Regions from separate parts of the Oceanobacillus sp. M65 genome, predicted to be linked through region 3. Evidence: riboswitches for the same ligand, from Rfam matches in the RefSeq annotation. Region 3 holds a riboswitch; each other region holds the start of a gene.
What was found. Region 3 has a riboswitch for S-adenosylmethionine ahead of metK (methionine adenosyltransferase). Riboswitches for the same ligand answer to the same signal wherever they lie in the genome.
Positions count from the first base shown of each region.

Region 1: another riboswitch for S-adenosylmethionine. It lies ahead of ACTWPF_RS00440 (methionine ABC transporter ATP-binding protein); the one in region 3 lies ahead of metK (methionine adenosyltransferase).
Region 2: another riboswitch for S-adenosylmethionine. It lies ahead of ACTWPF_RS02460 (aminotransferase class I/II-fold pyridoxal phosphate-dependent enzyme); the one in region 3 lies ahead of metK (methionine adenosyltransferase).
Region 4: another riboswitch for S-adenosylmethionine. It lies ahead of ACTWPF_RS15280 (5-methyltetrahydropteroyltriglutamate--homocysteine S-methyltransferase); the one in region 3 lies ahead of metK (methionine adenosyltransferase).

Region 1 covers NZ_JBQQCJ010000001.1:79,362-83,072, reverse strand. Annotated here, with positions in the region: gene serS (serine--tRNA ligase) at 55-1,329, shown strand; SAM riboswitch class I at 1,511-1,618, shown strand; SAM riboswitch class I at 1,723-1,825, shown strand; gene ACTWPF_RS00440 (methionine ABC transporter ATP-binding protein) at 1,907-2,938, shown strand; gene ACTWPF_RS00435 (methionine ABC transporter permease) at 2,928-3,578, shown strand.
Region 2 covers NZ_JBQQCJ010000001.1:512,049-515,759, forward strand. Annotated here, with positions in the region: gene metX (homoserine O-acetyltransferase MetX) at 1-78, opposite strand, end outside; gene ACTWPF_RS02460 (aminotransferase class I/II-fold pyridoxal phosphate-dependent enzyme) at 160-1,908, opposite strand; SAM riboswitch class I at 2,054-2,172, opposite strand; gene rarD (EamA family transporter RarD) at 2,294-3,196, opposite strand; gene megL (methionine gamma-lyase) at 3,393-3,711, shown strand, end outside.
Region 3 covers NZ_JBQQCJ010000001.1:1,582,095-1,585,805, forward strand. Annotated here, with positions in the region: gene pckA (phosphoenolpyruvate carboxykinase (ATP)) at 1-1,013, opposite strand, end outside; SAM riboswitch class I at 1,212-1,318, shown strand; gene metK (methionine adenosyltransferase) at 1,450-2,652, shown strand; gene ACTWPF_RS07500 (gamma carbonic anhydrase) at 2,822-3,337, opposite strand; gene ACTWPF_RS07505 (tetraprenyl-beta-curcumene synthase family protein) at 3,419-3,711, shown strand, end outside.
Region 4 covers NZ_JBQQCJ010000004.1:33,554-37,264, reverse strand. Annotated here, with positions in the region: gene ACTWPF_RS15290 (Ltp family lipoprotein) at 1-510, shown strand, start outside; gene ACTWPF_RS15285 (formate/nitrite transporter family protein) at 745-1,602, opposite strand; SAM riboswitch class I at 1,827-1,924, shown strand; gene ACTWPF_RS15280 (5-methyltetrahydropteroyltriglutamate--homocysteine S-methyltransferase) at 2,063-3,169, shown strand; gene ACTWPF_RS15275 (methionine biosynthesis PLP-dependent protein) at 3,313-3,711, shown strand, end outside.

The DNA.
Region 1 (3,711 bases), 1.5 Mb from region 3:
TTTTTGCGTTTCTGTCACACTGATCAATGTAATGAATAAAAGGAGGAAACGAACATGTTGGATATGAAGTTTTTACGTAACAACTTTACGGAAGTGAAGGAAAAATTAGCACACCGCGGTGAAGATCTCTCCGAGTTAGACAAATTTGGGGAATTAGATGAAAGACGAAGAGAGCTCATTGCTGAAACAGAAACGTTGAAAGCGAAACGTAATGAAGCAACTAAGCAGATCTCTGTTCTTAAAAAAGAAAAGAAAGATGCGGACCAAGCAATTAAAGAAATGCGTGAGGTTGGAGAACGCATTTCTGAACTGGATAAAGAATTAAAAGAAATTGAAGAAACACTTAACACGATTATGCTTTCTATCCCAAATCTCCCTCATGAAAGTGTACCTGTGGGAGAAAATGAAGAGGATAATAAAGAAGTGCGCAACTGGGGAGAACGTAAAGATTTCAACTTTGAAGCACAACCTCATTGGGATATTGCGACAAACCTTGATATCCTTGACTTCGAACGCGCAGCTAAAGTAACAGGAAGCCGTTTCGTCTTTTATAAAGGGCTTGGAGCCAGACTAGAGCGCGCTTTATTAAACTTTATGATGGATTTACATGCAGATGAACATGGCTATGAGGAAATGCTTCCACCATATATCGTCAACCGCACTAGCATGACAGGAACAGGTCAGCTTCCTAAGTTTGAAGAAGATGCCTTCAAGCTAGAAGAGTGGGATTACTTCATGGCTCCTACAGCAGAAGTACCTGTTACGAATTATCATCGTGATGAAATTTTAAATCTAGATGATCTTCCTAAAAAATACGTAGCTTTCAGTGGCTGTTTCCGTTCTGAAGCGGGTTCTGCTGGTAGGGATACACGAGGCCTTATTCGTCAGCATCAATTTAATAAAGTGGAGCTCGTTCACTTTGCTAAGCCAGAAGATTCTTATGAGACATTGGAGAACCTGACAGGACATGCTGAAAAGGTATTACAACTATTACAGTTACCATATCGTGTCATGAGCATGTGTACTGGTGATCTTGGATTTACAGCAGCGAAGAAATACGATATTGAAGTATGGATTCCTAGCCAAAACACGTACCGGGAAATTTCTTCTTGCTCTAACTTTGAAGACTTTCAGGCAAGACGTGCAGGAATCCGTTTCCGCAGAGAAGCAAATGCGAAGCCAGAGTTTGTTCATACTTTGAATGGCAGCGGATTGGCACTTGGTCGAACCGTTGCAGCTATTCTGGAGAATTACCAACAAGAGGATGGCTCTGTCATTGTTCCTCCTGTATTACGTGCCTATATGGGTGGCAAAGAAGCCATTAAATAAGCTTGAAACAATTATAAAAGGACTGTTTTCGTAACTGCGAAGACAGTCCTTTTGCATATTTTTAAAGGTGAAACTACTTTTAGGCCAATTGTACGAAATATAAAAAAAGTAAAAAAATCTGTTGACAGATTGAAAGGCTGGTAGTATTGTAAGTAGCAACAACAAATTAAATATGCATTACTTCTTATTCAGAGAGATGGAGGGACTTGGCCCATTGATATCTCGGCAGCGGACTTTTAATAGTACTGTGCTAAATCCAACAGGCGAATGCGAGCCTGAAAAATAAGAAGAGGATGATCGTACATAGCTGATCCCTTCTTATTTTTATAAGAAGGGATTTTTTGATTTTACACGAAATAACTCTTCTTAACGACAAAATTAAATATGCATTACTTCTTATCCAGAGAGGTGGAGGGACTGGCCCATTGATACCTCGGCAACGTGCTTTTAAAGCAACGTGCCAATTCCAACAGACGAAGGTCTGTAAAGATAAGAGGAGGATACTAGTTCATTGCCTCTTCTTATCTTATAAGAAGAGGCTTTTTAATTTGAAACTACAACGAGCAGGAGGAAGTAGATGATTACATTTGATCAGGTTTCAAAAGTATACGGCGAAAAGGCAGAAGGTGTAAAAGCACTGGATAATGTGGATCTCCACATAGAAGAGGGAGAGATATATGGTGTGATTGGGTTTAGTGGTGCTGGAAAAAGCTCGCTCATTCGATGTGTTAATTTACTCGAACAGCCAACATCCGGAACAGTGACCGTGAATGGGCAAAACTTACAAGCACTTTCACCTAAGGAACTACGGGAGGCAAAGCGAAACATTGGGATGATCTTTCAACATTTTAATTTACTTAATTCGAAAACCGTGTTTACCAATGTCGCAATGCCCTTACTTTTAAGCAAAACTCCAAAAAAGGAAGTAACAAAGCGTGTTTATGAACTACTTGATTTTGTCGGCTTGCGTGACAAAGCTGACAGCTATCCAGACCAACTTTCTGGGGGACAGAAACAGCGAGTTGGGATTGCCCGTTCTCTTGCAACCCAGCCATCCATTCTTTTATGTGATGAGGCAACATCAGCCCTTGACCCAGATACAACAAATGCTATTTTAAAACTTTTAAAGAAAATTAATCAGGAATACAATATCACCATTTTAATTATCACGCACGAAATGGGCGTAATTAGAGAAATTTGCGATAAAGTTGCTGTGCTGGAAGATGGAAAAGTAGTCGAATCTGGTTCTGTATTTGATGTCTTTTCTCAGCCGCAAACGACCACAGCTCATAACTTCGTCAGTACGGTAATGCATGATCAAATCCCAGATTCCGTATACGAGTTAGTAAAAAGACAAGACGCACATAACCAAATTTATCGAATTGTCTTTGTTGGTGAGTCTACTGGAACACCATTGTTGTCGCAAATCGCAAAGCAATACGAGGTAGAGGTAAATGTTCTGTTTGGTAGTATCACAGAATTACAGGGCGTACCATTTGGAAATCTTATCGTGCAATTTGAAGGGGAAGAAAAAGAAATTAACCGTGTCATTATGCATATTCATCAGCAAAAAGTAAGTGTAAAGGAAGTGTTAGCAGATGTTGGTTGATTGGCAACAAATTACAGAGGCATTATGGCAAACCATTGTAATGGTAGCAGTCGCCCTATTTTTCTCTATGATTATAGGGTTGGTATTAGGAATTGTCCTTGTTGTGACACGTAAAGGACACTTATGGGAAAACAAGTATATTTTTACGGTCTTAAATGCAATAGTAAACATATTTCGTTCTATTCCGTTTATTATCTTAATGGTCGCAGTCATTCCATTTACTAGATTAGTTGTTGGAACCTCAATAGGCACGGCCGCAGCTATTGTACCAATGGTGTTATTTGCAGGACCATACATTGCAAGATTAATAGAGAATTCTCTTTTAGAAGTAGATCCAGGTGTGATGGAAGCTGCCCAGTCAATGGGAGCAACACCTTGGCAAATAATTATTCGCTTTCTTATACCAGAAGCTCTTAGTTCCCTCGTGTTAGGGGCAACCATTGCAACAATTGGATTGGTTGGAGCCTCAGCCATGGCAGGAGCAGTTGGTGGTGGCGGATTAGGAGACCTGGCCATTACCTTTGGTTATCAGCGGTTCGACACCATGGTAATGCTAATAACAGTAGGAATACTCGTCGTCATGGTTCAGGGATTACAATCCACCGGAAATATTTTATCCAAAAAAATAAGAAGAAGATAAAATCAAAAGCGACAGCGCCCGTTTAGCGACGTACGGACTGGATTTCTCCAAAGGAGATAAAGGAAATAAAGCGACCAAAGGGAGCTGATATTGACTTATCGCACGGAGGAGAAAGAAGTCACGCTAGTCGCTG
Region 2 (3,711 bases), 1.1 Mb from region 3:
CAGCTCCCCAGAAGTGAGGAGGAGTGGTCCAATGGTGATGTCCCCAGTAGTAGCAACCGTTCTCTGGGAATTTGTCATAAAACGCCCTCCTTACCCTTGAAGAGTAGTGCTTTGGTTGATTCATTTATCACAAGATAACCTCCCAGGAAATTTCCATTCTCACACTCCTGCAATCACACTCTCAGGAAGCCCTCCCCTTAAGCGGATGAATTCATCATAGGGGGTATTTCCAGAGACAACTGTAATCCCGGTTGCCTCAGCATTTTCGATAAGTTGTGTATGGCCCTCTAGATAACGTACCCATAAGATACTGCTTTGCTTATTTATGAATTGTTCTAAAGTGTCAGATGGAAGGACGTTGTGATCTACATAGACAGCGTCTACTTGATAAGGTACATCTGCTAACTGAGTAAAACGATTCTTTTCTCCGTTGATTTCCTGCTGGATTGTTGGAACAAGGAATCCGAGTGCTTTAAGCTGTTCAATTGTTTTATTCACTTCTCTATTGTTTCCTTCAGTATAAACTGCGATTGCTTTTTGTCTTACTGTCCCATCACTTCGGTCGAATGGAGATCTGACGAGCCATTCTATTGCATCTTTTTCCGAAGGTTTTTGGTTCGTTGTTTTACCAACAGCCTGATTGATCGCCTCATCCAATGTGCTTAGCAGGTCAGAAGTAGCTTCTAACCCGATAGATAATCGAACTAACTCTTCCGACACCCCGGAGCTTTTCAACTCTTCTGGGTTAAGCTGCTGGTGGGTAGTCGAGGCTGGATGGATAATGAGTGACTTCGCATCCCCCACATTCGCTACATGTGACCATAATGATATGGAATCAATCAGTTTCCGGCCAGCTTCCCGGCCACCTTTTATGCCAAACGTTATGATAGAACCATATCCGTTTTTTAAATACTTTTTAGCTAGCTGGTGAGAGGGATGGTTTTGTAGACCAGGGTAGTTTACCCATTCAACAGCAGGGTGATCGGCTAGGTACGCAGCAATTTCTTGAGCATTTTTAGTGTGTTTTTCTATTCGCAAATGTAATGTCTCCAGTCCCTGTAATAACTGAAAGGCACCTTGTGGGCTTAAACAAGCTCCAATATCACGTAAAAGCTCTACGCGTAATTTTGTCGCAAAGGCGGCTGCCCCGACATCAATAAAACGTAATCCGTTATAGCTTTCCTGAGGCTCAGTAAACCCTTTAAATCTCGCATTGTTCCAATTAAAGCGGCCACCGTCAACCACAACACCACCAATTGTTGTTCCATGTCCACCGATCCATTTTGTAGCTGAATGGACAACGACATCCGCTCCCCAAGTAAGTGGCTTGGTTAAGTACGGTGCAAACGTGTTATCAATAATGAGCGGGATGCCATGCTGGTGAGCGATGGCTGATACAGCCTCTACATCAAAGATATTTAGACTAGGGTTTGTAATGATTTCTCCAAAAATAGCTTTTGTCTTGTCTGTTATAGCATTCTTGATTTCTTCAAGATCGGTCCCATCTACAAATTTTACAGTTATTCCATAGCGCGGCAACGTGTGAGTAAATAAGTTGTAGGTACCACCATACAAATTGCTGTCTGCAACAATTTCATCTCCAGATCCGGCAATGTTTAATATTGCAAAGGATATTGCGGCCATACCTGATGACGTAGCTACAGCTGCAACTCCATCTTCCAGTTGGGCAATTCGTTGTTCAAATACGTCAACCGTTGGGTTCCCTATCCGTGAATAAATGTTGCCCGCTTCTGATAAACCAAATAGGTTTTGTGCATGCTCCGTATTATTGAACACATAAGAAGTTGTTTGATAAATGGGTACAGCCCTTGCCCCGGTAGATGGATCAGGCACCTGTCCTCCGTGAAGTAACGTTGTTTCATCCTGTTGGTAAGTAAATGATGACATGTAAATTCCTCCTTTAAGATTATGGACTGCCAGTCAACAGCTTTTCGATGTAAGACTGCAGTTTGCAGTGTAACCGGTCTGGGGGAGGAGGGGGGAATATAAAAAGCCCTCTTCCTAAGAAGAGGGCGTATAATTCACGTTCCTCCTCTTATCTTCCAGATCCAAGATGATCTGTAGGATTTAGCACCATCGGAAGCAAACAAGGTTTGCTTTCAGGTTGCCGGGCTTCGCAGGGCCTATTCCCTCCACCGCTCTTGATAAGAGATTTAATTTTTAAATTATTCACATTATAAAACCGATTATACGCGATTGTCAACCGTTTATTGAAAATAATTGTATAGTAAAAAAACAAGAGGCAAGAACCTCTTGTTAAGTGACATACGGTCTATTCTCTCGCCCTTTTTCGAAAAGGGAAATAAGTTGATAGCATATAGTTGATGAGGGCTATCCAGATAAGAGAAAATGCGATTAAATGAGCAGTAGTGAAGGTTTCATTATATACAAACACACCGAGAACCAACATAATGGTCGGAGCAATGTATTGGAGAAACCCAATCATGGCTAGCGGTATTCTTCTTGCTCCACCTGCAAACAAAAGTAACGGAACTGCTGTAACGATTCCTGCGCCAATGAGTAGCAAGGTGGAGGACGTAAAGAAAGTATTAGCCTGAAAAATATTTTCCGGGATAATCAGTAAATAAAGGATAGCTATTGGTGTAATAAACATTGTTTCAATTGTTAAACTAGCAAAAGCTCCTACATTTAATCTCTTTTTAAATAATCCGTATAGCCCAAAGCTCATAGCGAGCAATAAGGATACCCAAGGGAAAACCCCGTAGCTAACTGTTAAAAATAGAACGCCTGCACCTGCAAGAATAAAGGAAACCAGCTGTCTTTTTGTCAGGGTTTCTTTTAACACGAGAATACCGAGTAATATACTAATTAATGGATTAATATAATAGCCAAGGCTTGCTTGAAGAACATGGTCGCTATTCACAGCCCAAATGAAGGTCAGCCAGTTGAGTGTAATCATAATGGATGCAAAAATCACAGCAATTAATTGCTTTTTGTTGGTCAAGATTGCTTTGCATTCCTTGAGTACGGTGGACCACTTTCCTAGCAAGGCAATGAGTACTAGCATGAAGACGAACGACCATACTATTCTGTGTGCGAGAATTTCACCAGCAGATACATGATTCACTGCCTTCCAGTAGATCGGTAGAAAACCCCAGAGTAAATATGCCCCTGCAGTTAGTAGAATGCCTGTTTGTTCCTGTTTTGCGTTCATGCCAACCCTTCTTTTCTATACAAATTTGTCCCCCGCGTGTAACTGCAAAACTTCTTTTATCAAATAAACTCCATTTTAAAAGAGTCTGATCTAAAAAGCAAAAAGCATGATTGTAGTTATAAGAAAACGCTTTCAAAAAAAGTGTTAATAGAATAAGATAGTAGTAGAATAAGAAATCATTTCAGGGGGGATCTTTGTGAAGAAAGACGATCAACATATCGAAACAGCAGTTATCCACCAGGGCTATGACGCAAAGGATATGCTGGGGAGTCTGACACCACCTATTTTCCAGACCTCCACGTTCACATTTGCTACCGCAGAACAAGGAGAAAGGCGGTTTGCAGGGGAGGAAGAGGGCTACATTTACTCACGGCTAGGGAATCCAACAGTAAAGATTCTAGAAGAGAGAATTGCTTCATTAGAGCAGGCTGAACGTGGTCTAGCTTTTGCTTCAGGAATGGCTGCTGTGTCTTCAGTGCTAATTGCTCTAACAAAAGCAAACGATCATATTCTAT
Region 3 (3,711 bases):
GTGTTTGGGTGACCAGCGATACTTGGGACCATCACATTCTCCATATGTTCAATAGGATAAGCAGCTCGCGTGTTTTCCGTTAGGGACGTATTGGAATAGTCTGGCTTGTCATTCTCGGAATCAAGCATGACATTTTCCAAAACAGAACCAAATCGTATGGCATTATATATTTGTGGTTCTTTTTCTTCTGATAAATTAATGCATTTAGCATAACAACCGCCCTCTATATTGAATATACCATTATTACTCCAGCCATGTTCATCATCCCCGACTAATTTTCTGTCAGGGTCAGCGGATAGGGTCGTTTTGCCTGTTCCAGATAACCCAAAAAACAAAGCGACATCTCCCTCATCCCCGACATTGGCAGAGCAATGCATGGGAAGGATATCTTGTTGTGGCAAGAGATAATTCATCACAGAAAAAATTGATTTCTTTATTTCGCCCGCATATTCTGTGCCGCCAATTAGAATGACTCGTTTTTTAAATGAAACAATAACAAATGTTTCCGAATTAGTACTGTCTGTATCAGGATCTGCAAAACATCCCGGTGCAGATAGGACTGTAAATTCTGCTTGGTGGTTGGCGAGTTCTTCCTCTGTTGGGGTTATGAAAAGCTGCCTTGCAAACAAGCTATGCCAAGCATATTCGGAAACTACTTGGATCGGCAGGCGGGAGTCTTCATCTGCCCCAGCAAATCCTTTAAATCTATATATTTCTTTCTGGTTTTTCAAGTATTCTGTTGTTTTTTTGTATAGTCTTTCAAATGCATCCTCATCAATAGATTGGTTGACTTGACCCCAATCGATTTTAGAATCACTGACTGCGTCGCGAACAATAAATTTGTCCTTAGGAGAGCGACCGGTATATTTACCAGTGGTTGATCTAATTGCACCTGTGGAGGTTAAAACTGCTTCCATTTTTGCTAAGATTATCTCGATAAGCCGTGGGACAGTTTCATTCTCCAGTATCGGAGTATGCTGCTCTAATTCAGTACAAGGGTTTTTTTCTACCATTTTCACTTCACTGCACCTACCTTTGGTAATGTGTTGTATTACGTTGCCTTAATGTGATTATTAGTATAACACATTTAATTGAATAGTCCATACTAAATATCTAATCTAATCATATGAAATTTTCGCAAACCTTGTTACGAACCAAAAATAGTTGACATGTCAGTTCTCATTCGATAAGCTAAATTTCGAGCGGATACTCTCTTATTCAGAGTAGGTGGAGGGACAGCCCCGATGAAACCCAGCAACCATCACATCGGTGAAAAGGTGCTAACCTGGTGCAAGGAAATTTCCTTGAACAATAAGAGCGAAAGGCTGGTACTCCTTTCCTCATTACTGAAGGAAGGGCTTTTTTTATTTTATAAAAACCTTTGTTATGAAATAGCAAAACTTGATGAACAGAGATCCGTAACAGAAATCAAAAGGAGGATTAAGCACTATGGCTGCTAATCGTCGTTTATTTACTTCAGAATCGGTAACAGAAGGGCATCCTGATAAAATATCTGATCAGATTTCAGATGCAATTCTAGATGAAATTTTAAAGAAGGACCCATATGCGCGTGTTGCTTGTGAAACAACCGTTACAACAGGTTTGGTGCTCGTAGCGGGAGAGATTTCTACAAGTACGTATGTAGACATTCCGGCTATTGTAAGAAAAACGATTAAAGAAATTGGGTATACGCGTGCAAAGTATGGCTTTGATGCGGATACATGTGCCGTATTGACAGCAATTGATGAACAATCTGCTGATATTGCCGGAGGTGTAGACGAGGCACTAGAGTCTCGCCAAGGAAAAATGAGTGATGAAGAGATTGCTTCTATTGGAGCAGGGGACCAAGGACTTATGTTTGGTTTTGCTTGCGACGAGACGGAGGAACTCATGCCATTACCTATTTCACTTGCACACAAATTGGCGAAGCGTTTGGCTGATGTAAGAAAAGAAAAGGTATTAGATTACTTGCGTCCAGATGGGAAAACACAGGTAACTGTTGAATATGATGAACAGGACCAACCAGTAAAGGTAGATACGATTGTTATTTCTACACAGCATCATCAAGATATCACAACAGAGCAAATCGAAAAGGATTTAATTGAACATGTTATTCGTCCAGTCGTACCAGAGAATCTTTTGGATGAAACAACGAAGTATTTTATTAATCCAACAGGCCGCTTTGTGATTGGTGGACCACAAGGAGATGCTGGGTTAACTGGCAGAAAAATTATTGTGGACACATACGGTGGATATGCTCGACATGGTGGGGGAGCCTTTAGTGGGAAGGATTCAACGAAAGTGGATCGATCCGCTGCTTATGCTGCACGTTATGTTGCGAAAAACATAGTAGCTGCAGAACTTGCCAAGACTTGTGAGGTACAACTAGCCTATGCTATTGGTGTAGCTGAACCTGTTTCAATTGCAGTAAACACTTTCGGAACAGGAAAAGTGTCTGAAGAAGCGTTAGTGCATGCAATACGCAAACTATTTGATTTACGTCCAGCTGGCATTATCCGTATGCTTGATTTGCAGAAACCTATCTTTAAGAACACGGCAGCATATGGTCATTTCGGAAGAACAGACATCCTCTTCCCTTGGGAAAAGACAGATAAAGTTGTAGAATTAAAAGCGTTGATGGAGAAGAAGTAGAAAAAGATCAATTATAGAAGCCGAATGGACATTCGAAATGATGAGGTACCTTTTAGGGAACCATCTGTTTTTTCGAAATCCGTTCGGCTTTTGGGTTTTCACGGTACTTGATAATAAATCTAGAGTGGAAGATGAAGGCTTTATGTATACCTCCATTAGATTGCTTTCTCTAAAGGGTGGTATGTGCTTTGTAATATTGTCCTTTTTCCACATATGATTTTCGAATTCGATCCATTTCTGCAAGGTCCTCTTCCGTTAAGTTCCTTACTACTTTGGCTGGTCTCCCAAGAGCTAGCGTATTGGGGGGGATTTTCTTACCTGGAGGGACAAGGCTTCCAGCACCGATAAATGCCCCTGTACCAATTTCTGCACCATCAAGAATGATGGATCCCATTCCAATTAATGCTTTTTCTCTAATGATTGCAGAGTGTAGGGTGACCTGATGCCCCACTGTTACATCATCTTCAATAACTAAAGGCATTCCAGGACTTTGGTGAAGCATAGATAAATCCTGAATGTTTACGCGTTCCCCGATTCGAGTGGGTGCCACATCCCCACGAATGATCGTCTTAAACCAAACACTGCTTGATTGATCTATCTCCACATCTCCGATAATAGTAGCGTCTTTTGCAATAAATGCTGTTTCATGAATTACGGGCTGCTTATCCTGATATTGATGAATCATTTGAATCCTCCTCCATAATATGGTGATATAATTAGTATAGCAAAAAATACACGCTTAAACTGACTGAAGGAAGGCAAACAAATGCGAAACAATGTTCCAACATCATCCATCACATTGCTGAAGTCGTTACAATCGAAAATTTTCCCTGAAGTGGAAAAGGAGCTAAACTACTGGAAAGCAAAAGCAACAGCAATTCCGAATCAAGAATTACGTGATCAAGCACTTGCAAGTATTGGTTCTAAAAAATTCCATTGTCAAGGTGGGGCTGTGTACGCGCTACTTGCAGGAGAGAGAAGTGGCGAAGCAATCAAATTTATTGTAGCCTACCAAACAATTAGTGATTATTTAGACAACCTTTGTGATCGGAGTACATC
Region 4 (3,711 bases), on a different contig from region 3:
GAAGCTGAAAAGCAAGAGGAGGAAGAAAAGGCTAAAGCAGAAGCTGAAAAGCAAGAGGAAGAAGAAAAGGCTAAAGCAGAAGCTGAAAAGCAAGAGGAAGAAGAAAAGGCTAAAGCAGAGGCTGAAAAGCAAGAGGAAGAAGAAAGGGCTAAAGCAGAGGCTGAAAAGCAAGAGGAAGAAGAAAAGGCTAAAGCAGAAGCCGAAAAGCAAGAAAATAAAGAAACGATGTCACAGCAACAGGCTGTAAAAATGGCGGAAGATTACGTAGCATATACGGCATTTGCAAAAAGTGGCTTAATAGAACAGTTAGAATATGAAGGCTTTAATAATAAGGATGCTACTTATGCAGTAGAAAAAATTAATGTAAATTGGAAAGAACAAGCAGTAAAAATGGCGGAAGACTACTTGGATTATACTGCATTCTCAAAAAGTGGGTTAATAGAACAGCTAGAGTATGAAGGTTTCAGTAATGAAATTGCTACCTATGCAGCGAATGAAGTAGGTCTATAAACAAATCGCTTCATTAGATTTCCCAATAGAATTTGCCTCCAATTCAAAATGCATTTATGGAGTTCGGTTAAGAATTATTATTATCAACTCAAAACCCCTTTTGGTAATCATAACCATAAAGGGGTTTTCTTCTCAAATTTTATTCACTTTTACTGGCCAGTTCCTTCTCAGGTAAAGTTTATCGCACTATGATGAATTATATTTTACCTTCTTTAACACAATTCTCTACTAACCTCATGAACTTCGCATCTCTTTTCGGAATGCGTATGAAAAGAGCAAGGAAATAAAAATGGCTCCTCCGATGATATTGCCAATACTTGCGGGGATTAGGTTTTGTAAGACATATTCCTGCCATACATACTTATCAGATGTAAAGAGGCCTAAACTGAAATACCCCATATTTGCTGCGCTATGCTGAAAATTCCCAGCCACAAAAAGTATGACAGGTAAAGCTGTGCCCAAAATTTTACCGACCATATCCCTAGCCGCTGTGGTTAGAAAGGCAGCCATTCCTATAAGCCAATTTGCGAGAATACCAGACACAACTACTTGAAACCAGCCAATCCATCCATTCTCAGCAAATTTCATTTTATGAGATAGAAGGGTTTCTATCTCTTTCGTGAATTCAGGTGTCATGGAGTTTGAACTGATTACTAATAAAGCCACAAACAACGCACCAACAATGTTTCCGATATAGGCTACGACCCAGAATTTGACGTATTTATTTTTCTTCCAATAAGACTTTTGTAAATAAGATGTTGGCAAAAGTACATTTACTTCAGTAAACAAAACAGAACCTGATACAAATACCATTAGATACCCTGCTGTAAATCCAAGTCCCTGCAAAAGATAGGTAAGCCCTTTAGCATCAATACCGATAGCAAGCAACACTGAAAAAAGAGCTCCAAAGGTCATAAACGAACCAGCCTTTAAAGAAAGAATGAACTGGGAAGGCATATTTGTATCAAGGTGCTCTTTCCCTTTTTCGCTAAACGTCTCCATTACCTGAGACGGGAATAAATATTGCCTTTCTGGTTTCTCTTGCACCCTACTGGACTGGTTTGACGATTTATGATCACTATTATCACCCATACTATTCCTACTCCCCCTATTTGTTTTATTTCTATGTTGCGATTGGGTTAATTTTTTCAACCATTCCTTTACTAGATACCCTAATGGCGATATGTTCATACCACTTTTCACACCATGGCCCATGTCATTCGCCACCTCTTATAATAACAATCTTCTAATATCCCCTTGACATTTTGATCCGACAACTGTAGTATATTGACTAATCAAAAAATTTCATATGATTTTTCTTATCCAGAGAGGTGGAGGGACTGGCCCATTGAAACCTCAGCAACAGACATTTGTACTGTGCTAATTCCAGAAGCGTTAAGCTTGGAGATAAGAAGAGAAAATTTTTACGTATCCAACCCTCTTCTTATTTGTTAAGAAGGGGGTTTTTTGTTGGTTACATAAAATAGATACGTTTATTACTAGTTTAGTTGAATTGCGTTTATAAAAAATAAAACGAAAGTAGGGATTTAACATGTCAATTACCTTAACGAAAGCACCTTTTAAAGCGGATCAAGTAGGAAGTTTATTACGACCGGAAAGCATTCATCAAGCAAGAAAGGAATTTAAAGAAGGAATAATTTCTGCTACACAATTGCGTGAGATCGAAACAAAGGAAATTAAGCGTATTGTTGATAAGCAGATTGAAATTGGCTTGAATGCGGTGACGGATGGCGAGTTTAGACGTAGATTCTGGCACACTGATTTCTTAGAGCATCTAAACGGGATAGAAGGATATGTTCCAGACGTAGGCTATGTTTTTAATGGAAATGAGGAGACTGAAAGATATAATGTCCGAAATATAGGGAAGGTTTCCTTTAATCCCGATCACCCTTTCATTAAAGATTTCATTGAATTCAATGATATCGTTGCTGGGCGTGCAGTTGCCAAACAAACAATCCCTAGCCCTAATCAACTCTTCAATCAAGGAATAATTAATGAAGAAATTTACCCTGACATTGATGAATATGCCAATGATGTTATTCAAACATACCGTGATGCATTACACGCTTTTTATGAAGCTGGGGTTCGCTATCTACAATTCGATGATGTTTATATTGCTGGTCTTTCTTCACCAGATATTCCGTTTAACGAAGGGAAATATTCAAGGGAAAAACTAATAAACCTGGCATTACGCGTTGTTAATGAGGTACTGGAAGGAAAACCAGACGATTTAGTTGTGACGACACACTTATGTCGTGGAAACTATCGATCCAATTGGGCATTTGAAGGGAGTTATGACTTAATCGCATCCACTTTGTTTGCCAAAGAGAAAGTAGATGGATTCTTCTTGGAATATGATGATGAGCGTTCTGGTGATTTCAAACCGCTAAAACATATCCCTGCTGGCGGAGCTCAGGTTATTCTTGGTGTAATCACATCAAAAAATGGGGAGCTAGAGGACAAAGAATCTATTAAAGCACGAATTAAAGAGGCATCTCAATATGTTCCGCTAGATCAACTATGCTTGAGCACACAATGTGGATTTGCATCAACCCACCACGGAAATAAATTAACGGAAGAAGATCAGTGGAATAAATTAAAATTTATAGTTGAGATTGGGAAAGAGATTTGGGGATAAAAACTTCAAGAAGAGGAATGTAACAATTCCTCTTCCTTTTTACATTTAGGCTAAGTCCAGTATGCGCAAAGCGTAAACGCGTTATTAAGGATCTTTTTCCCTTGCTAAAAGTCCTTTATTTATTTGCTGAAAGGATCGATTACATGACAAAAAGACACATCGAGACACAACTGGTGCAGCTGGGTAATCATAGCGACCAAAAAACCGGTGCAGTAAACCCGCCAATTTATTTATCAACAGCTTACCAGCACCAAGGACTTAACTTGAGCACTGGATACGACTACACAAGGACAAAAAATCCAACTCGATCCATTCTTGAGGAAGGGATTGCAAACTTGGAAGCAGGAGATAGAGGGTATGCCTGCAGTTCGGGAATGGCTGCCATTCAACTAGTCTTATCCCTTTTCCGCTCAGGAGATGAGATTATTGCGCCAGAGGATCTATATGGAGGAACCTATCGTTTACTTCAGCATTATGCCGATACCTATAATATCCAAACTACTTACACGGCGTTTAACGACGTTAAAGAAACAGAACAAGTC